4 regions of the Marinococcus sp. PL1-022 genome follow, and region 1 is predicted to be linked to each of the others. Evidence: predicted binding sites of a transcription regulator. Region 1 holds the regulator's gene; each other region holds the start of a gene.
The links. Region 1 encodes LexA, which represses DNA repair genes until DNA is damaged. Its sites were predicted from a motif close to CGAACATATGTTCG; they were not measured.
Positions count from the first base shown of each region.

Region 2: the regulator LexA is predicted to act here: its motif matches at 2,987-3,000, upstream of SIC45_RS00575 (DNA polymerase IV).
Region 3: the regulator LexA is predicted to act here: its motif matches at 2,878-2,891, upstream of dinB (DNA polymerase IV).
Region 4: the regulator LexA is predicted to act here: its motif matches at 2,211-2,224, upstream of uvrB (excinuclease ABC subunit UvrB).

Region 1 is NZ_JAWXCX010000001.1:1,501,150-1,506,235, forward strand. Features, by position in the region: gene SIC45_RS07680 (hypothetical protein) at 45-344, shown strand; gene SIC45_RS07685 (hypothetical protein) at 434-658, shown strand; gene SIC45_RS07690 (hypothetical protein) at 788-1,102, shown strand; gene lexA (transcriptional repressor LexA) at 1,156-1,782, opposite strand; gene SIC45_RS07700 (hypothetical protein) at 1,941-2,183, shown strand; gene SIC45_RS07705 (recombinase family protein) at 2,211-2,870, shown strand; gene SIC45_RS07710 (DUF896 domain-containing protein) at 2,938-3,177, shown strand; gene tkt (transketolase) at 3,365-5,086, shown strand, end outside.
Region 2 is NZ_JAWXCX010000001.1:101,671-106,756, forward strand. Features, by position in the region: gene SIC45_RS00565 (hypothetical protein) at 18-380, opposite strand; gene SIC45_RS00570 (M20/M25/M40 family metallo-hydrolase) at 541-1,599, opposite strand; gene SIC45_RS00575 (DNA polymerase IV) at 1,686-2,918, opposite strand; gene SIC45_RS00580 (MarR family winged helix-turn-helix transcriptional regulator) at 3,047-3,505, opposite strand; gene SIC45_RS00585 (MBL fold metallo-hydrolase) at 4,001-4,816, shown strand; gene motB (flagellar motor protein MotB) at 4,866-5,086, opposite strand, start outside.
Region 3 is NZ_JAWXCX010000001.1:187,046-192,131, forward strand. Features, by position in the region: gene SIC45_RS01015 (hydroxymethylglutaryl-CoA lyase) at 1-143, shown strand, start outside; gene SIC45_RS01020 (DUF4440 domain-containing protein) at 253-597, shown strand; gene SIC45_RS01025 (hypothetical protein) at 668-1,273, shown strand; gene SIC45_RS01030 (hypothetical protein) at 1,385-1,747, shown strand; gene SIC45_RS01035 (PH domain-containing protein) at 1,761-2,201, shown strand; gene SIC45_RS01040 (glutaredoxin family protein) at 2,469-2,738, opposite strand; gene dinB (DNA polymerase IV) at 2,958-4,076, shown strand; gene SIC45_RS01050 (YIP1 family protein) at 4,098-4,724, opposite strand; gene SIC45_RS01055 (alpha/beta fold hydrolase) at 4,962-5,086, shown strand, end outside.
Region 4 is NZ_JAWXCX010000001.1:392,485-397,570, forward strand. Features, by position in the region: gene SIC45_RS02055 (S41 family peptidase) at 1-858, shown strand, start outside; gene SIC45_RS02060 (PDZ domain-containing protein) at 923-2,116, shown strand; gene uvrB (excinuclease ABC subunit UvrB) at 2,309-4,285, shown strand; gene uvrA (excinuclease ABC subunit UvrA) at 4,293-5,086, shown strand, end outside.

The DNA.
Region 1 (5,086 bases):
TCTCGAACAGCATAAACTGTGGTATAAATAAGTGGAGGGGGTGGATGACAGTGGCTTTAGTGGAATTCAAATGCAGAACGCAGCCGCAGGTGACGTATAGCAGTGACGGTCATGAAATTCATTACAAGGTGATTGAATACGCCGATGGCTATGAAGTGGTGCTTCATTCGATGAGTGATTTTCAGCCGGCCGATGAAAAACTGTTATTTCATCAGGGAAGTCAGGTCATTCACGCCAAAGAGCATACTTACGTATTAGATACCTGCGATTGTGTGTACAGCGGTGAATCCGATGAAACGATCGATCATTCGATCTGTCACAAACCGTATTCTAAATCCATGTAAACGCTAAGCGGAGCTTTCCTTCCCGGGAGGCTCTTTTTTGTGGCGGGCACAGGTGAAAAAAATTACGGAAAACAGAAAGGGGCATACTAATGCTGCATTTTGAAAAGAAGGATCTTCACAATTTAAACCACGCGGAGGCGCCGTATGTATCCATTTACCAATACGGAAAAACGGACATCAGCAGCCACCCGTCCGACAGCAGCCGGGTGGGGCTCTCCAAGAAGGGCATGATGAAGCTGATGAGCTACTGGATCGAGGAAGGCAATCTTGATGATAACGACAAGCAGCAGATTAAAGAATGGCTTGACCAGTAGCCTTTCAGGAGGTGTGGAAGAAATTCGGGTTTAGCAGCAGAGGTGCAGGGAAAAGGAATCACAATTCACCAATAGAAAAACGAACTTCGGGCATGGATCAGTCCTGAAGTCGTTAAAGGGGGAAGAGTGATGGCACGCCTGCTTGACTTTTACCACGGATCGTATGAAGGCAGCCCGGGAGAGTCTGAACATTTTAATGGACCGGTGCTTCACATTTTTGAACGTGAACGATTGCTGCTGTCGATGCAGATTACGGCAGAGGCGCTTCAAAAAAACGAACTGGATGTAGATATGACAACGGTGTATGAGTGGCTCTGGCTCCGGGGGCTCGAATTTATTGAACGGGAACACATTACGTCAGCCACGGTAGTGGTAATTACTGATCGGGATATTCGAAAAGACAAAATTGTTACGGAATACCGGACGCTTGCTGCACGGGCATAATATAGAACAGGCCGCCTGCTTTTTAAAAATTGCAGGCGGCCTGTTTTGTGTGATTAAAAGATGGTGCGGAAAACGCCGGTGACTCTGCCGAGTATCGTACAGTTTTCTAAAATAATCGGATCCATGGTGGCATTTTCAGGCTGCAGCCGGATAAAGTTTTCTTCTTTATAAAACCGTTTAACCGTTGCTTCCATTTCATCGGTCATAGCGACAATGATATCGCCGTTATCGGCGGTCTGCTGTTTTTGCACAACAACAAGATCCCCGTCAAAAATCCCGGCCTCAATCATGCTGTCGCCCTGGATGGTAAGCATGTATACCTGCTCTTCATCGGTCACCATGCGCTCTGGAAGAGGGATGTATTCTTCGACATTTTCCACCGCAGTAATAGGTTCCCCGGCCGTTACTTTACCAATGACCGGCACGTATACGGCTTTGCTTTCGTGGATCGGCTCACTGCCCTGGTCCTCAAGCTCAAGCACTTCAATCGCCCGTGGCTTTGTCGGGTCGCGGCGGATTAAATTTTTATTTTCAAGGCGGGCGAGGTGCCCGTGAACCGTAGAACTCGAAGCGAGTCCGACAGCTTCCCCGATCTCCCGTACCGAAGGCGGATAGCCTTTTTCTTTTACTTCTTCTTTTATATAATCAAGAATTTGCTGCTGGCGCTTGGATAGCTTCATCTCCGCACCTCCTTTTGAGGAATTTTTCTGAATAAAGTATAGCATGAGGGGAACAAAAACGCAAACACCCGTTCTAATATTTTTGTTGACGGGAACAGGTATTCTGGTATACTGGATGAATATAAGAACATACATTCTCATTCAGGGGGAACATGCACATGAATAAACTCAAAGCTTTTACTTTCACGGACTGGACCATGCTGGCCTTGTTTGCATTTGCACTTTTATTTCTGGTATATTCAGCGGACGCTTCGATCACGCCGGAAACGCTGGACGACACGGAAGCAGACCGTCCGGCAGAAATCGTCTATGAGCAGGAGCATCCGGTTTTAAAGGACAGGATAGGCTATCAGGAAGAGCCGTGGGAACGAACGGTTACATTTGACGCTCCCGAACAGTAAAACACGAACAGAAAGGATCACTGAGACATGAAAACCTGCATCATTTACGCCCGGGTAAGTACGGAAAAAGAAGAACAGCAGTCCTCGCTTGCCAGGCAGCAGGAGGAGCTGGAGGCTCTTGCTGCAGCGAATGGCTGGACGGTGCAGCAGACCGTAACGGAGCAGGAGAGCAGCTATTCCGTGGAACGGGACGGGCTTCTCCGTGTGTTTGAGCTCCTTGATGACACGAGCGCGGATACACTGCTGATTACCGATGACACGAGGCTTGGTCGTGGAAATGCCAAAATCGCCGTGCTCCATGAACTGCAGAAAAGGGGCACCTCCATCTATACAGTGAAGGATAACGGGGAGCTCGAAATTGCGGACACCGACCATATGATTATGGAGATTTTGTCGATCGTGGAAGAGCATCAGCGCCGGCTGCATAATTTTAAAATCAAACGGGGGATGCAGCGGGCGGTGGAAAATGGCTATCATCCGGAGGAAAACTTCGGGCTGAACCGCAGCGGGGGCCGAAAGAAAATAGAAGTGCCCATTGAGGAAATTGTTAAGCTGAAGCAGCGGGAGCTCACGTTTAAAGATATTGCCTCGACGCTCCGGGGTCTTGGCTACGACATTTCCAAAGCGACGGTGCATCGCCGCTATAAAGAATATGAACAGCAGCGTACAGACACGGAACCGCAGTGATTTGTTTGCGGTGCGATGCTGTTTTTAATATAATGAATAGGGAATGCCATTTTAAGGGAGGCAACTTATGCTTTCGAAAGAAAAAATTGACCGGATTAATGAATTGGCCAAACGTCAAAAATCAACGGGGCTGACGGCCGAAGAAGAGGAAGAACAGCATGCGCTGCGTCAGGAATATTTAAGCAAATTCCGTTCTTCATTTAAAAACCAGCTTGAAAACGTTAAAGTGGTGGATGAAGAAGGCACGGATGTAACTCCGAACAAGCTTGAACGTGTCAAACGACGGAACCGCAGCTTTCGGCATTAAGATAAAAGAGAGGCCTGGTCTTAACAAAGAGCAGGCCTTTTGATTTTATTCTTTCTCCGTAAACCCGCTTGTGTAATCGTTTTAAAACCTTTATCATAAAAGCGTACATGAACACGGAATTTCCCGCGGGGTCAACCTACAGATGCGGGTTTCCACCCAAAAATACATACAGTGGAGGGACATATGCATGGCAATTAGCACAGAACAATTAGCAATTAACACGATCCGGACGTTGTCCATCGAAAGCATTGAGAAAGCCCAGTCGGGTCACCCGGGGCTTCCGATGGGCGCCGCGCCGATGGCGTACGCGCTCTGGACGAAAGCGATGAACCACAACCCGGCCAACCCGGACTGGTTTAACCGCGACCGCTTCGTGCTGTCCGCCGGCCACGGATCGATGCTCCTATACAGCATGCTGCACCTGAGCGGCTACGACCTCTCGCTCGAGGAGCTGAAAAACTTCCGCCAGTGGGGAAGCCAGACGCCGGGCCACCCGGAATACGGCCACACCGCCGGCGTGGAAGCCACCACCGGCCCGCTCGGCCAGGGTCTGGCCATGGGGACCGGCATGGCGATGGCCGAACGCCATCTGGCAGCCAAGTACAACACGGACGATCACTCCGTGGTCGACCATTTCACGTACGTGCTCTGCGGCGACGGCGACCTGATGGAAGGCGTGGCGTCGGAATCAGCTTCGCTCGCCGGCCACTTACAGCTCGGCAACCTGGTGGTGCTGTATGACTCCAACGACGTGTCGCTCGACGGCGCGCTCCACCAGTCGTTTTCCGAAAACGTGCTGCAGCGCTATGAAGCGTACGGCTGGCACACGGTCTTTATCGAGGACGGCAACGACGTCGATGCCCTGGAGGCAGCGATCGAAGAAGCGAAGCAGTCCCCGAAGCCATCCATGATCGAAGTGAAAACCGTGATCGGCTACGGCGCACCGAACAAAGGCGGCACCAATGCCGCCCACGGCGCGCCGATCGGCGACGACGAGTACAATTTGGTAAAGGAAGCCTACCAGTGGGAATACGACGCGTTTCACATTCCGCCGGAGGTGACCGAACTGTTTGACGAAGTCAAACAGGGCGGCGCGAAGGCCGAAAAGGAATGGAACGAGCTGTTTGACGCCTACAAGCAGGAGAATCCGGAACTTGCCGACGAGCTCGAGCAGGCGATAGCCGGGAAACTCCCGGAGGGCTGGGATGCGAAGCTGCCCGTCTTTACGGATGAAAAAGTAGCGACCCGTGCCGCTTCCGGTGATGTGCTGCAGGAAGTAGCGGCAGCGGTACCATCTCTGTTCGGCGGCTCGGCGGACCTCGCCGGCTCCAACAAAACGCTGATCAAAGCGGAGAATGATTTCAGCCGCAACGACTACACCGGCCGCAACATCTGGTTCGGTGTGCGGGAATTTGCGATGGCGGCAGCAGTGAACGGCATTCAGCTGCACGGAGGCCTGAAGCCGTTCGGCTCGACGTTCCTCGTCTTTTCTGATTACCTGCGTCCAGCGCTGCGCCTGAGTGCGCTGATGGGGCTGCCGCTCACCCAGGTATTCACGCACGACAGCATCGCGGTCGGCGAAGACGGCCCGACGCACGAGCCGGTGGAACAGCTGGCCGCCCTCCGCGCGATTCCGAACCTGAACGTCATCCGCCCGGCGGACGGCAACGAGACGGTTGCGGCGTGGCGCGTGGCGATGGAAAGTGAATCGACGCCAACAGCGCTCGTGCTGACCCGTCAGGGCGTGCCGACGCTGGAAGACACGAAGGACAAAGCGGTCGAAGGCGTCCGCCAAGGGGCCTACGTGATCGGTGAACAGGCCGAACACCCGGACCTGCTTCTCGTCGCTGCCGGCTCCGAAGTGTCCCTCGCCGTGGACGCGAAGGCCCAGCTGCAGAAGGACGGCTGG
Region 2 (5,086 bases), 1.4 Mb from region 1:
TTAAATGTCAGCTGGTCCTAAGAGCTTCCTTTTCTTTTCCGAGTCGTACGTGTTTTTGCTTCCGCTTTTGGGATGGAAGCCCGTCGTTTTCGTTCCTCAAAAAAGAGAAAAAACTGATCGTATGCCTCCACAGCAGCTGCAAAGCCAAGAATGAAGAAAATAGACCCGGCCTCCTGCAGTAAAACATAGCCGAGGGCCGCGTACCACAGCATTTTTAGCAGCCGGGCAGCTGCTGGTTTCCACAAAAAGAAGACAGGACGAAGTAAAAGGTACAGTAAAATAGCGAGAACAAATACAGCGATATTTTCGCCGAAGGTCCCCGGTACCCGGGAAATAATTTGATCGATGATTTGTCCGAATTCTGCTAAGCGTTCTTCCATTGGCTGCAGCTCCTTTGAGTGATGTAGATACAAGTATTCATAATTGTATCGTAGCGGTTTTAGACTCAAATGAACAGCCTTGAATCAAAAAAGGACAAATGATAAAAAGCTCCCTTCTTAAAAAAGAAGAGAGCGCAGCGTAAAAAGCATATAAAGTGAATTATGGACGGACAGGCCGCAGATCTTCATTTTCCTTCAGGGAACAAATGTATTCGACCAGCAGCTCGATAACATTTTCGATATCGTCCATGCTGGCTGTCTCCACCGGGGCATGCATGTACCGTAGTGGAAGAGAAACATTGACGCTTGGAACGCCGTTGCCAGCGAGCCGCAGCCGGTCAGCATCAGTGCCGGTCACCCTCGGGGTGAGCTCGTATTGCACGGAAAGACCGGCCTTTTTGGAAGCCTGCTCCAGTCCTTCATTAGCTTTCGGGTGGATCGGAGCTCCCTTGGCGAGGACAGGGCCGCCGCCGAGTGTCACTTCTGTTTCCTGGTTTGGATTGGACCCGGGGTAATCATACGCAAATGTAACGTCAAGGGCGATTGCTAAATCTGGACGGAGGCCGGCACCGGCAAAATGGGCCCCGCCCATGTTTGTCTCTTCATTGACTGTGCTCACGCCGTAGACGCCCACCGTCGGTCGTCTGTCCTGCAGCCGGCGCAGCACTTCTGCAGTAATAAAGGCACCTGTCCGGTTGTCGAGCCCGCGTCCGCTGAAACGGTCGTTTAGCAGTTTTTCGGGCGTGCGCTCATAAACTCCGGGATCACCGACGGAAAGATACTTTTCCATTTCTTCTTTGCTTTTAGCCCCAAAGTCTATGTACAGATCAGAAAAGGCGAAATCTTTTTTACTGCCGCCCTTATGTTCCGCATTGACACCCGTAACGCCTGTGATAGGTCCCTGCCTGCCCTGAAAGGTTACTTTCATTCCCAGAGCAGGCGCCTGGCTGATGCCGCCGAGCTTTTCCACCCGTACGAAGCCGCTGCTGTCGATGGACTTTACAAGAAAACCAATTTCATCGCAGTGCCCGGCTAAAAGGATGTGAAACGAGGCTTCCGGATTGATGACGCCCCAGGCATTGCCTATCGTATCCGTGTGAACTTCATCCGCATACGGAGAGACGTATTGAAGCCACTTACGCTGAATAGCTGTTTCATGTCCCGATGGGGAGGGAGTCTGGAGTAAATCGTATAAAAACTGTTCAGATGATTCCTTCATGGGTTTTCCTCCTTGGAAGTTCAATTTATTACAGCATCCCGTTTTTTATCTTTGCCGTCAACTCCTGTTCCTGAATCAGCTGGGGCCTACTTGTAGTGCCCCCCGATTTTTTCTGCCCGGGCAAGGGCCTGGCCGCCGGGAAGAAGCGATGAGGCCTGGAGCACAGCTGCTGGTCCGTACCTGTCCTTGAGAGCATCAATCGTTTTGTTTAAATCTTCGCGGTGCTCTTTTTCAGAAAACAGATCCAGCTGCACAAATTGGTTGCTTTCAAGCTGCTGCAGGCTGACGCTCAGCCCCCGGACCGGGAAGTGTGTCCAATGTTTATGAAACAGAAATGCAGCGGCTCTGTAGATAGCTTTGCCGTCATTAACCGGTTCAGCCTGGGCCGCCTGCCGGTGAAAATGAAGAGAATTTCCGTTGTCATGCCCCTCGGCTCCTACGGTAACTGTCCAGCCTGCACAGCCCTCTGTCCGGGCCCGGCGTCCAACCTCTTCGCTCAGCTCGCGCAAAACGACGCTGATATCCTCCCAGCTTGAGTAATCACGAGGGAGGGTCATGTGGTGTCCTATAGCCTTTCGGCGCGTGTGAGTGCCGGGAGAGACAGGGGAAGGGTCAATACCGTGCGCCGTCTGCCAGAGAAGTTCTCCGTTCAGTCCAAAACGGTGGCGAAGCTCTTCTACAGGATAGGCAGCAAGGTGGCCGGCTTTTCGGATTCCCATCTGCTGCAGGTGTTTTTCCATCCGGCGCCCGACCCCGAACAGGTGATTCACAGGAAGAGGCCAAAGCGTTGAAGCCAGCTGATCCTGCCTCAGGGTGAAAATCCCATCGGCAGATTTTTTGGCAAAATGGTCACAGGCCATCTTGGCGAGAACCTTGGTCGCTCCGATGCCGGTGCGGGGATAGACGCCGAATGCCCGGAGAAGATGCCGGTTGATGAAAAGAGCCGCCTGCTCCGGCGTGGAAGCTGTATGCTTGTATGTATGCGTCATGTCTGCAAAAAGCTCGTCTACGCTGTAAGGTTCTATTTTATCGCTGTAAGCCTCAAGCGCCGTCGCAATCTGCACAGAAATTTTTAAATACAGCTCCATGCGCGGAGGAATAATAACGAGCCCAGGGCACTTTTGCTGTGCTTCTCCGATTGTTTCGGCTGTTTTCACTCCTTCACGTTTAGCAACAGGACATGCAGCCAAAATTATCCCGCTCCGGATGGACGGGTCTCCGGCTACGGCTGTTGGTTTATGCTGCAGGTTGGAATAATACAGTTTTTCAACATTGGCGTAGAACGACTGCATGTCGATAAGAAAAATAATCCGCGCCACAGCCCCTCCTCCTTTGGTGAAAAAATTGCTCCTTTCTATAGATTATACCTCAAAATAAATATTTTAAACGAACAAACGTTCTTATTTTAAATAAAAACCGGACCCTGGTCCAGGGCCCGTTATCTGCATTATGAAGAAGGGAGACCCCTTTTTTGTACGAGGGTGTTATTGAAACGCTCAAGCAGCTGGGCAAATTGATCGCGTTCTTCCTTATCCCAGTCGGCCAACAGGCTGTCATACATATGAATCCGTTCCTGCTTCAGCGTATTGATCGCTTCGATTCCTTCGTTCGTAATAAAAATCTGATTGACCCGTTTATCGTGATGATCCGGCCGGCGGGAAACAAGGCCTTTTTTCTCCAGCGAATGGATCTGGCGACTGAGTGTCGAAATATCGAGGAGAAAATGATCAGCGAGCTCACGTGCAGAACGGGGGCTCTGCTGGTGCAGCACCTGGAGAATCAAATAAGCGGAACGATCCAGGCTGCTGGCCTGGCTGTCAAGCGTCCGTTTAAAATCCGCCCGGCGCATTAACGTAACTACGCCAGTTTCAATTAGTTCGAGCATTTCCTTATCATGTTCGTTCATCGGGGCCCTCCAATTCCAATCGGTCTTTTTCTCTATTGTAATATAGATCAGGATCGAAAAAAGAGATAAGCGTAAAACGATATATATAAAACGAAAATAACATACGTTCTTTCCTAGTCGGCTCGCTGCATAGCCCTTCTTTCAGCGTATTCGAGGCATTTTTCACAGACAAATACTTTTTCATTCTGTTTTGTAAAGTATGGGCGCATATAGGACGTTTTTGATCTGCAATAGTAGCAGCGCTTTGAGAAAGAGAGGCTTCTTATCCATTGCTTAAGCAACAAATTTTCCTCCTTTTGTATTGGGATGTATTTTTACGATAAGAGAAAGGGAGGATGAATGCGAACGATTTGCTCATGAAAAATTCAAAAAGAATGATTTGCTTTTATATGAATTTATATAATTATTCAATAAAATAATACTTCAATTCATGAATGAAAACCTTCATTTTCGGGAAAGAAACTGTAAATGAAGACTAATAAGAAGGTGATCAGCGTGGCAAAAAGATTAGACCGTGAACAATGGAGCGTATTTCAAAGCGAGCTCTATCAGACAAATACGACTGTCGTCGTGACAGATGATTTGATATTAATCACAGACCCTACATGGCTCCCAGCGGAGATTGAGGAGATCCGGAATTTTGTCGAGGAACGAAAAAAGAATCAGCCGGTATATCTGCTGCTGACCCATTCGGATTTTGATCACGTTATCGGAGCCGGTGCTTTTCCGGAAGCAACTATCATTGCTTCCCGTGGATTTAATGCAAGATCCGATAAGGAAGAGATTGTTCAGCAAATGAAAGAGTTTGACAGTGCATATTATATTCACCGCATCTATGAACTCCAGTATCCGAAACCAGATATTATTGTTGATTCGGATGAGCAGGTGCTTGAAGAAGGGGAGACCAAAATTACATTCTATCTGGCACCGGGCCATACCGTGGACGGACTGGCAGCAGTCGTAGAACCGCTTGGTCTCTGCATCGCCGGAGACTACTTAAGCAATGTAGAGATTCCCATTATTGAATATCACAGCGAATCCTACCAGTTTACGTTAAAAAAGCTGGATGAGCTCTGGAAGGACAGCAAATACAGCACTGTGGTTCCGGGACACGGTCTTGTGGCCTCGAAGCCGGAAGAAATAGAAAAGCGTCTCCGGGATTCAGAATGGTATATTGAAAATACGAAAAAATCGCTGAAAGACCCATACGTGGAGAGTGCCATTTTTGCGTTTATTGACCGTCATAAGTTTGAAGCACCGTTAAAGCAGGTACACGCAGATAATAAAGAACAATTAAAAACGGAAAGATAGAAAACTGGCTGCCCTTTTAAGGAGCAGCCAGTTTTTGGTTTAGTATTTCTTATTCAGAGGACTCGTTTTGATTACGTGGAAGAATCAATACCTCCACGCGCCGGTTCTGGGCACGGCCCTCTTCGGTATCATTAGAAGCCACCGGTTCAAACTCGCCGAACCCCTTGGCACTGAAGTCTCTTGGGTCGAGATCGGGATTTTCGAGCACTATCTCCATAAAATGCACTGCCCGCATGACGCTGAGTTCCCAGTTTGTGCTGAAATCGGCGT
Region 3 (5,086 bases), 1.3 Mb from region 1:
CTGATATTAACCTTGAAAAAATTATTGATACTGCCAAAGAAGTGAAAAATATAATAGGTCATGATGGGGGCAGTTATATGCTTCAGGCTGGCCCTAATTCCCAATTGCATGATAAGGTAGGCTCTCAAAAAAAAGTAAATTAGAAAACTAATGAATAAAAGTTGAAATGTCTGTAGAAAAACCCGTATCATTTGATGTAGATGCGGGTTTTTACGTATGGTTAGGTCGCATACATAAGGAGGGTGGAGACTGATGGAAGACATTCGCCAGCTTGAGGAGGATTTATTAAAGCCGAGTATCCGGCGGTCGGCTGTGGAAGTGAGCCGGCTGCTGGCAGAGGATTTTCAGGAAATCGGAGCCTCCGGCCGTATTTTTACCCGGGAGGATGTGATTTTTGGTCTGGAGGAGGAGCGCCCTGTCCATAGAACGGTGGCTGATTATAAAACAAAACCGCTTTCGGAGCATTTATATTTAGCAACCTATACCGTGACGAGCGAGCTGGGAACTTCACTGCGGAGTTCCATATGGCGGAAGACGGATTCCAGCTGGGAGCTTGTTTTTCATCAGGGGACGCCCAAAAAAGCAAATCAACCGTAGAAGCAGGACACAGGAGCTGTTTTCAGCACGAGTGCAGCGAGCTTGCAGAAGGGCAGTAGAGGTGAACAATATGGAATTATTCCATTACCATTTTTGGACGACAGAGGTAGAAAAAACAGAAGCTTTTTACAGCAGTCACGGCTTTGAAGTGGTGGGACGCTTTGCCCTGGAAAATTATCGCATTAAGCGGTACGATCCGCCGCTTGAGTGGGATGATTTCCGCGATAAAGGGTTAACGTTCCGGATGATAGAAATGAGTCTCGGTCAGGTGCGGGTTACCTTTGGCGCAGGGAGAATGAATACGTTCGGCTACTTTGGCTATCGTGTAAACCAGAAAGAGCATACCGGTATTCTCCGGCGCGCAAAGGAGCACGGATGGGGTATTAATAAAAAAGAACGGAGAACCTTTCTTCAGCCGTCCACCGGACCGAAGATTCAGCTTGATTGGGCTGAGGAACTTCCTATCGGCGGAAAAGAAGAGCTGCAGTCTGTCCTTATTACGAGTCCGGAGCCGTATGATTCGAATGACTGGCTGACCGTTCTGGGCGAAGAAGCATTAGTGCCTGTCTGGCAGGAAAAGCGTGCATTTGAACTTGAAAAAATAGTTATTCAGGGAGCGGAAAGGATGGAGACGGTACAGGATCCAAACGGTGTCCATCTGGAATTCCGTACTTAACGGAAGGAAGCAGAGCATAATGAAATACGTAATTGGAACGGTTCTGGGATTTGCTTTGTTTGCAGTAAAGCCCAGAACGGCAAAAAGCAGGGAATAGGGAGCGAATACATCGTGGAGTCGTCATTTCGTCAATTAATTATTGTTATTTTAGCTATACTGTCGGCTGTGCGCCTGGTCTTCTTTTTTGTGCTGGATCAGCCGCTTATCGATGCAATGATGCCGCTTGCGTTCATGGTGTACTGGATGCTCATTTTATCGATAGCGGACAGCAGGCAGTTATGGAGCGCAAAACGCGAGCTGATTACCATTCTGGTGGCGACAGCTCCAGTATTGATTGTTTCCTTTATCGGGGTCGTAATGGAAGCTCACGAAATCTTTCTTCCATTGTTTACGAATTCGATGCTTTTAATGGTTCTTATGCCTATTGTTTATAAGTATGGGTTGAAACCAGACGATCCTGATAAAAAAAATTAGAGGAGACCGGGTAATGGTGTTTCGAGCGAAAGGAAGCAGACTGCTGTCCGCATTTGCGATCATAGCTATCGTACTGCTGGGATATTCTATTTTTCAGGCTCTGTTTATGTATAACGGAGGGCCGGGGACTATTCTGCGGGCTGTGATCGATGCGGTTATTATCATTTTAGTAACACAGATTGTATTTTTCACAAAATATGAATTGCACGAAGAGCATCTGGCGGTTCATGCCTCTCTTTTGATCCGGCTGCGTATTCCTTATGAGTCCATCCAGCGGGTGGAGGAGGTCCCTGGATGGATCAAGGGTGCGACACCGGAAAGACTGAAGGTGATTTACCAGGAAGGAAATCGTCATCAGCATATTACACCGAAGAATGAAGCATTGTTTCTCGAGAAGCTGTCTGAGAAAAACAAAAATATTGAGATGCCAAAGGAAGGACGATTCACGCGGTGAACCGTCCTTTTTTATAGTTTATCGTAAAATTTACGAAGGAAATAAAACCCGATAGAAGCTAAAACCGTTCCGGCAATAATTATCGTTATGATAAAAAGCACTGTAGGCACGACTCTTCCTCCCTCCGCTGCAGATTCCCGCTGTTATAAGTATTTACCCGGGGAGACTTAACCGCAAGCGTCTTTATTTGAACAACAGCTCCTGAAAGCAGCTATTGATAAAATATAAAAAGCACTGGCGAGAAAACCAGTGCTGAAGTCATGAACGTTAATTGCTTTGGCCGGATATTCCGACTGTAGTAACAAGCGTTTTTATCTTTTTGAGATTTGGGCCGACGACCTGGTATCTTTTGTCGTCTGTGATAATAATAGTAATCGGAACGAATTTTTCATTTAATGCACCGAATTCCTGATTGGCCTGTGGGTCATTTACGATATCCTTTTCAATAAAAGAAATACGGTTTTCCTGAAACCAGCCTTTTACTTTAGCACAGGAGGAGCAGTTTGGCTGAGTGAAAATCTGAACTTCATAATTCATAAATATTCCTCCAATCAGGCGTGAGTTTACCGTAACACCTTCATATTTTTATGATTATGATAGTATACTAAAGTGCAGGAGAACGCAATGAAGACGGCAAAGGCCCCGGATGTAAAAAATAAAGGATTATCGCTGCATAAGAACATACGTTTGTGAAAAAAGGCGGTGTCCGCTATAATAGAAGGAACAGAGAACTGCGCGTATAAGGGGGCGTAGGAAATGAAGCAGGATGAACAGAATCTCCGGAAAATTATTCATATTGATATGGATGCTTTTTTTGCGTCTATTGAACAGCGCGACCAGCCTCGTTTGCGGAACAAGCCTCTGGTAGTCGGAGGTTCGCCCTGGTCAAGGGGTGTAGTGGCTACGTGCTCTTATGAAGCGAGGCCCTACGGTATTCATTCAGCTATGTCTTCCTATGAAGCCTATCGAAGGTGTCCGGAGGCTATATTTATTAAAGGGAATATGGAAAAATACCGGGAGGTCTCGCGTGAAATAATGGCCATCTTCCATGACTGCACAGATTTGGTGGAGCCTCTGTCTCTGGATGAGGCTTATCTTGATGTGACAGAAAATCACTGGAACATGCCGTCCGCTACGCTCACAGCTAAAGAGATACGAAGAAGAATCTATCAAAAGACCGGTCTTACTGCCTCTGCAGGTGTTTCCTATAATAAATTTCTTGCAAAAACGGCTTCAGATTATGATAAACCGGATGGACTGACGGTTATTACCCCGGACCGGGCGGACGCTTTTGTGAAAGCTCTTTCCATTGGGGATTTTCGCGGAGTTGGAAAGGTGACTAAGCGGAAATTTGATTCACTAGGCATCGAAACCGGAGAAGACTTGCAGCAGCTGGGTGAAGCAAGGCTTGTGGAATTGTTTCATAAGCAGGGCCACGTATTTTACCGTCAGGCCCGGGGAATCGATGAACGTCCGGTAAATCCGGAAAGAGAGCGAAAGTCGCTTGGAAAAGAGACGACGCTTTCGCAGGACCTTCTGCTTGTACAGGACATGCTCCCGGTCATTGAAGAGCTGCTTGACCAGGTGCTTACGAGGTTGAAAAAAGACGGCATCAGGGCTAAATGTATTGTGCTGAAAATAAAATTTGCCGATTTTCAGCAGATAACCCGCCGGTCTACGCTCGAACACCCGAGCAATGACCGTGCGGAGCTGCTCGAAGCTCTGCGCCTTCTACTCGAAGAAGGGGCCTCCGGGGGAGACCCTGTCCGGCTTCTCGGAGTCACAGCTTCGGAATTTTACGGTCCGGGAGAAGTAACGGGAGGCAGAGGCAAGGTTTATAAAACGGTAAACTATGAACAGCTGCGTCTTTTTTAAAAACACAGCTGCTTTGCCAGCTTAATTGGAAAAGGCGCCGGCGATGAAAATCACAATTAGGGCCAGAAGCAGAACGAGAATAAAAATGAGAAGAGCCAATAATAAAGCGAACACTACAAACACCCCGAAGGATTTGCCGCCGGAGAACCCGGAGGCAGCGGAGATTAAGTTTACCTGCATGACAATACCCCAGATAGAAGCTGCAGCTATAATAGCCGAGGCGATAGCGGTAAGAAGTGCCGCTGTGCTGCTCCCGCCTGCGAGCTTGCCGATAAACAGTAAAAAAATAAATGGGAAAAGAAACGCCTGCGGATAAAGAGACAGCCCATAAACCGTTCGGGCTTCGCGGGCTTTTATACGTCCCTGAAACATTAGAATAACGAGCTTTAGAATCAGTCCATTCAAATAAAACGTGACAATTTGAAATAGAAGGAAGGCAGCGATAATTCCAACAGCTGTAAGGAAGGTGGAGAGAGCAGACCCGGTCTCAATTGGGGACATATCACTTGTGTTTTGGGCAAGGGACTGGGAGAGACCGGCAATGATAACAATCCATAGAGCTGTGAAATGAAGCCCCGGGTTATCGCTTATCTGCCTGTACGTTTTCCTGGGTGCAGTAAATAAAGGTAACAATCGAATAGGATTCATCATCATTCCCCGCTTTCATCAATACATCTTTTTCCAACTGCCATCAGTGTACAATATTTTGAAGAAAGAAGACAGAATACATAAAAAAAACGGAAGCAGAAGCCTTTCTGCATCAGCAGAAAAAATGTTAATTAACTTTACCAATGAGAGTGGGATAGAAAAGCGCTTCAAATTACCACCGAGGAAATGTCTTATGGTACAATTTTCCCAATGTGATATTTAGAAGGGATGAAAGAGATGGCGACGATGAGCAGTGCAGACAAAGTCACTCTGTATTATAAAGAAGCCGGACAAGGATATCCTGTTATATTTCTGCACGGACTGACTGGAGACCATACGATGTTTGAGCGTGAAATGGATCG
Region 4 (5,086 bases), 1.1 Mb from region 1:
ATTCCGATCGAAACCGTAGAGGGTGAAGTGATCGAGCAGGATGGCGAAAGCATCGGTTATCTGAATATATCGTCATTTTCTGAAAATACAGCCAATGAGTTCGAAACCCAGCTCGAGCAGGTGGAGAGTGAAAACATTGACGGACTGGTGATTGATGTCCGGGGAAATCCGGGCGGTTATTTGAATGCGGTGGAGGATATCGGCAGCATGATTATTCCTGGCGGAGAGCCGATAGTTGAAATTGAAGACCATGAAGGTACGATTTCAGAAGTGACTTCTTCTTTAGAGGAGAACAAGGATTATCCGGTAGTTGGCGTGGTTGATCAGGGAAGTGTATCTGCTTCTGAAATTCTGGCAGCTGCAATGAAGGAGGCCGGAAACTTTGAGCTGGTAGGGCAGACAACCTATGGCAAAGGAACGGTTCAGCAGGTGATGGAGCTAGATGATGGAAGTGACGTGAAGCTCTCTGTCTCTAAATGGCTGACGCCGGAAGAAAACTGGATTAATGAAGAAGGCGTGGAACCGACCATTGAGCAGGAGCAGCCCGATTATTTCCAGGCATCTATTTTATCCATTGATGAAGCCCTGGAGCCGGATACGACGGGTGAAAATATTGCCACTGCACAGACGCTCTTAAAAGGAGCCGGATTCGATCCGGGACGTGAGGACGGGTACTACAGCGAAGAAACAGAAGCGGCAGTACAGGATTTCCAGGAGGAACAGAAGGATCTGGAAGCCACTGGGACGCTGACGCCGGAAACAGCAGACGCGCTGAATGATTTAGTGCTTGAAAAAGTCCAGAACAGAGACAATGACAAGCAGCTGCAGCGCGCGCTTGATACAGTCACAGAACAATAATTGAAAGCTGAATGATGCTGGTGGCCGGGGCATGCCCGGTCCGAAGAAAAGGAGGAAATAGTGGATGCAGGGAATAATCGGTGAAATTGGTCCTGCGTTAGCGTGGTTTTTTCTGAACCCGCTGACTTACATAATGATAGCAGCCATGCTTATGATTGGTTATCTTCGGGTGAAAAGAGAACGAAAAATGTTTCATGCAAAAATGTATCCAATGCTGATGGAATTAACAATGAGTGTTATTCCGGCGATAGTAATCGCTGCTTTTGTCTCGGTCATCACCATTGTTACGGGCATTTCACTGCCTCTTGGAGCAGTCCTGCTTGCGATGGTGATCAGTGCCCTGCTGGCAGTGTCAGGCCTGCACCGCTGGCTGACCGCTCTGCACGTATGGGGTACGGCATTTTTAGCCGCTCTGGCACTTGATGCTGCCGGGATCACAGTACCGTTTTTCTCTGCCGGAGCCTGGCTCGGAAACGGCTTTGATGCTTTTTCTCTGATGGTCTGGCTCGCAGTGCTCACGCTCGCGGAAGGAATACTGATTGTCTGGAACGGTACAAGGTTTTTTTCTCCCCTTCGGACGGTCAGCCGCCGCGGCAAGCCAATTGGCGGCCAGATTACGCACCGTATCTGGATGCTCCCGGTATTTCTGTTTATCCCGGGAAGTGCTGTTGAAGCGGGAGGCTGGTGGCCGCTCCTTCCGGGCGGAGCTGCTTTTTCCCTTCTTTTGCTTCCGGCAGTGATCGGCATACGTATGAAAACCTTCGACCGTCTGGCGTCTGTACAGGTGCGGTTGGCCGGCTGGTGGGTCGTGCGGATCGCTATTCTTGCCGGCGCTGGTGCAGCACTTGCCTATTTTTACAGTGGATGGATTATTCCAGTAATTGCGGCTGTCCTGATTTTGCTGCGGGAATGGGTAACCATTGCGGCCGGCAGTTCAGCTAAAAGCAATTTTCTTTATACGCTCCGCGGCGACGGAATATCCGTACTCGCTGTTCTGCCGGAGTCGCCGGCAGACCGGATGCATATTAAAGCAGGTGAAGTCATCCGGCGGGTGAACAGCGAAAAGGTATATGATGAAGCGAGCCTCTACCGGGCAGTGCAGAAAAATTCCGCCTACTGCCGGCTGGACGTGGAGGATATTAACGGAGAGCTCCGCCAGGCGCAGGCAGCGCTTTACAGCAATCAGCACCATCAGCTTGGAATATTAATGATCAATAAAGAACGAACGGCCCCGGAAAGCATCCATACGGCCCAGTAAAACAGAACCCTCTGCCGGGTTCTGTTTTTTGTATAGGTCGGGGAAAATGTCATTTTCTTTGCATTTACAGGGGAGTGGAGTACAATAATAATAGCGAATATACGTTCGTTTTTGTGTTGTTTCTTTCCAATCTTCATGTGGTATAGTAAATAGACATATGACCGGAACGCAGACAGGAAGTGAGGGACTAATATGAACGAAACATTTGAACTGGCGAGTAGATATAATCCGGCCGGCGACCAGCCGCAGGCGATTGAAAAGCTGGTTCAAGGGTTAAAGGACGGAAAAAGATACCAGACGCTGCTTGGGGCGACAGGGACCGGGAAAACGTTTACAGTATCCAATGTGTTAACAGAAGTAAACCGGCCGACGCTTGTTATGGCGCACAATAAGACGCTTGCCGGGCAGTTATATAATGAATTTAAAGAAATGTTTCCAAATAATGCAGTAGAATATTTTGTGAGCTATTACGACTACTATCAGCCGGAGGCCTACGTACCGCAGACAGACCAGTTTATCGAAAAAGACGCGAGCATTAATGATGAAATTGACAAACTAAGGCACTCGGCGACGAGCGCCTTATTTGAGCGGGAAGACGTTATTATCGTGGCCAGCGTTTCCTGCATTTATGGTCTCGGCTCGCCGGAGGATTACAGGGATCTGATGCTGTCACTCCGGACGGGTATGGAGATCGAACGGGATCAGATTCTCCGGAAGCTCGTGGACATTCAATACGAGCGCAACGACATTAATTTCGTGCGCGGAACGTTTCGCGTGCGCGGTGACGTGGTCGAAATTTTCCCGGCATCAAGAGAAGAGCACTGCATTCGTGTTGAAATGTTTGGCGATGAAATCGACCGGATCACCGAGGTGGACGCTCTGACCGGCGAAGTTATCGGTGAACGTTCACATGCTGCCATTTTCCCGGCATCCCACTTTGTGACGAGGGAAGAAAAAATGGAGCGGGCCATTAAAAATATTCAGCAGGAGCTTCAGGAGCAGCTTGAAAAGTTCCGGGCAAACGGCCGGGAGCTTGAAGCGCAGCGGCTTGAGCAGCGAACCAATTACGACCTCGAAATGATGCAGGAGATGGGCTTTTGCTCCGGGATTGAAAACTATTCGAGGCATCTGACCTTCCGGAATCCCGGAGATGCGCCGTATACATTGATTGACTATTTTCCGGATGATTTTTTACTCGTGGTGGATGAGTCCCACGTTACGCTTCCGCAGGTGCGCGGCATGTACAACGGGGACCAGGCCAGAAAGCAGGTGCTCGTGGACCACGGCTTCCGGCTTCCGTCCGCGATGGACAACCGTCCGTTGAAATTTGATGAATTTGAAGGGCGGATCAACCAGGCGATGTTTATTTCCGCAACGCCGGGTCCGTATGAGCTCGAGCACGCTCCGGAAGTCATTGAACAGATTATCCGGCCGACCGGGCTGCTCGACCCGACAGTGGAAGTGAAGCCGATTGAAGGACAAATCGATGACTTGATTGGGGAAATCCATGAGCGGCGGGAGCAAAATGAGCGGGTGCTCGTGACGACGCTCACGAAGAAAATGGCAGAGGATTTGACCAACTATTTAAAAGAGCTCGGTATCCGGGTAAAGTATCTGCACTCGGACATTAAAACGCTCGAGAGGATCGACATCATCCGCCAGCTCCGCCTAGGCCAGTTTGACGTTCTGGTCGGCATCAATCTTCTCCGGGAAGGGCTGGATATTCCGGAAGTGTCACTGATTGGCATTCTGGATGCAGATAAGGAAGGCTTTCTGCGCGCGGAGCGCTCCCTTATCCAGACAATGGGGCGTGCTGCCCGGAACGACCGCGGGCATGTTATTATGTACGCAGACAAAATGACGCGTTCGATGGACGTGGCTATCAGTGAAACGAACCGCCGCCGCGAGATCCAAATAGCGCATAACGAAAAATACGGCATTACACCGAAAACGATCCAAAAAGAAATCCCTGCCCTCATTCAGGCAACGGTCAGCTCAGAGGATTCATCCGATATTGATAAACCAGCTCTTGATAAAATGAGCAAGACGGAGCGGAAAAAAGTAATTGACCAAATGGAAGACGAAATGAAACAGGCAGCCAAAGACCTGCAGTTTGAACGCGCAGCGGAACTGCGCGATATGGTATTAGAACTTAAAGCGGAAGGATGACCAACGAATGGCAGCAGATAATATTAAGATTCAGGGGGCGAGGTCCCACAATTTAAAAAATATTGATGTGACAATTCCGAGGGACCAGCTGGTCGTCATGACTGGATTATCCGGCTCCGGGAAATCTTCGCTTGCCTTCGACACAATTTATGCTGAAGGGCAGCGCCGGTATGTCGAATCATTGTCGGCTTACGCCCGTCAGTTTTTGGGACAGATGGAAAAGCCGGACGTCGATTCCATTGAAGGGCTCTCCCCGGCGATATCAATTGACCAGAAAACAACAAGCAAGAACCCGCGCTCGACGGTCGGCACCGTGACGGAAATTTATGACTACCTGCGCCTTTTATTTGCACGGGTCGGTACGCCTTACTGCCCGTACCATCATGTGCCGATTACCTCCCAGACTATTTCCCAGATGGTCGACCAGATGATGGCTTATGCTGAACGGACGAAAATGCAGATTCTCGCTCCGGTCATTGCCGGCAGAAAGGGAGAGCATGTGAAGGTGATGGATCAGCTGAAGCAAAAAGGGCTGGTGCGTATTCGCGTGGACGGGGAAATGCGTGATATTGGAGAAGAAATCAAGCTCGAAAAAAATAAAAAGCACGATATTGAAGCAGTCGTGGATCGTATCGTCATTAAAGACGGTGTGGAGACCCGGCTGGCGGACTCCCTGGAGACGGCCCTCGAGCTCGGGGAAGGGAAGGTGCTGATTGACGTTGTCGGTGAGAAGGAAATGCGGTTCAACCAGCATCACTCCTGTCCGGAATGCGGCTTTTCAATTGGGGAGCTCGAGCCGAG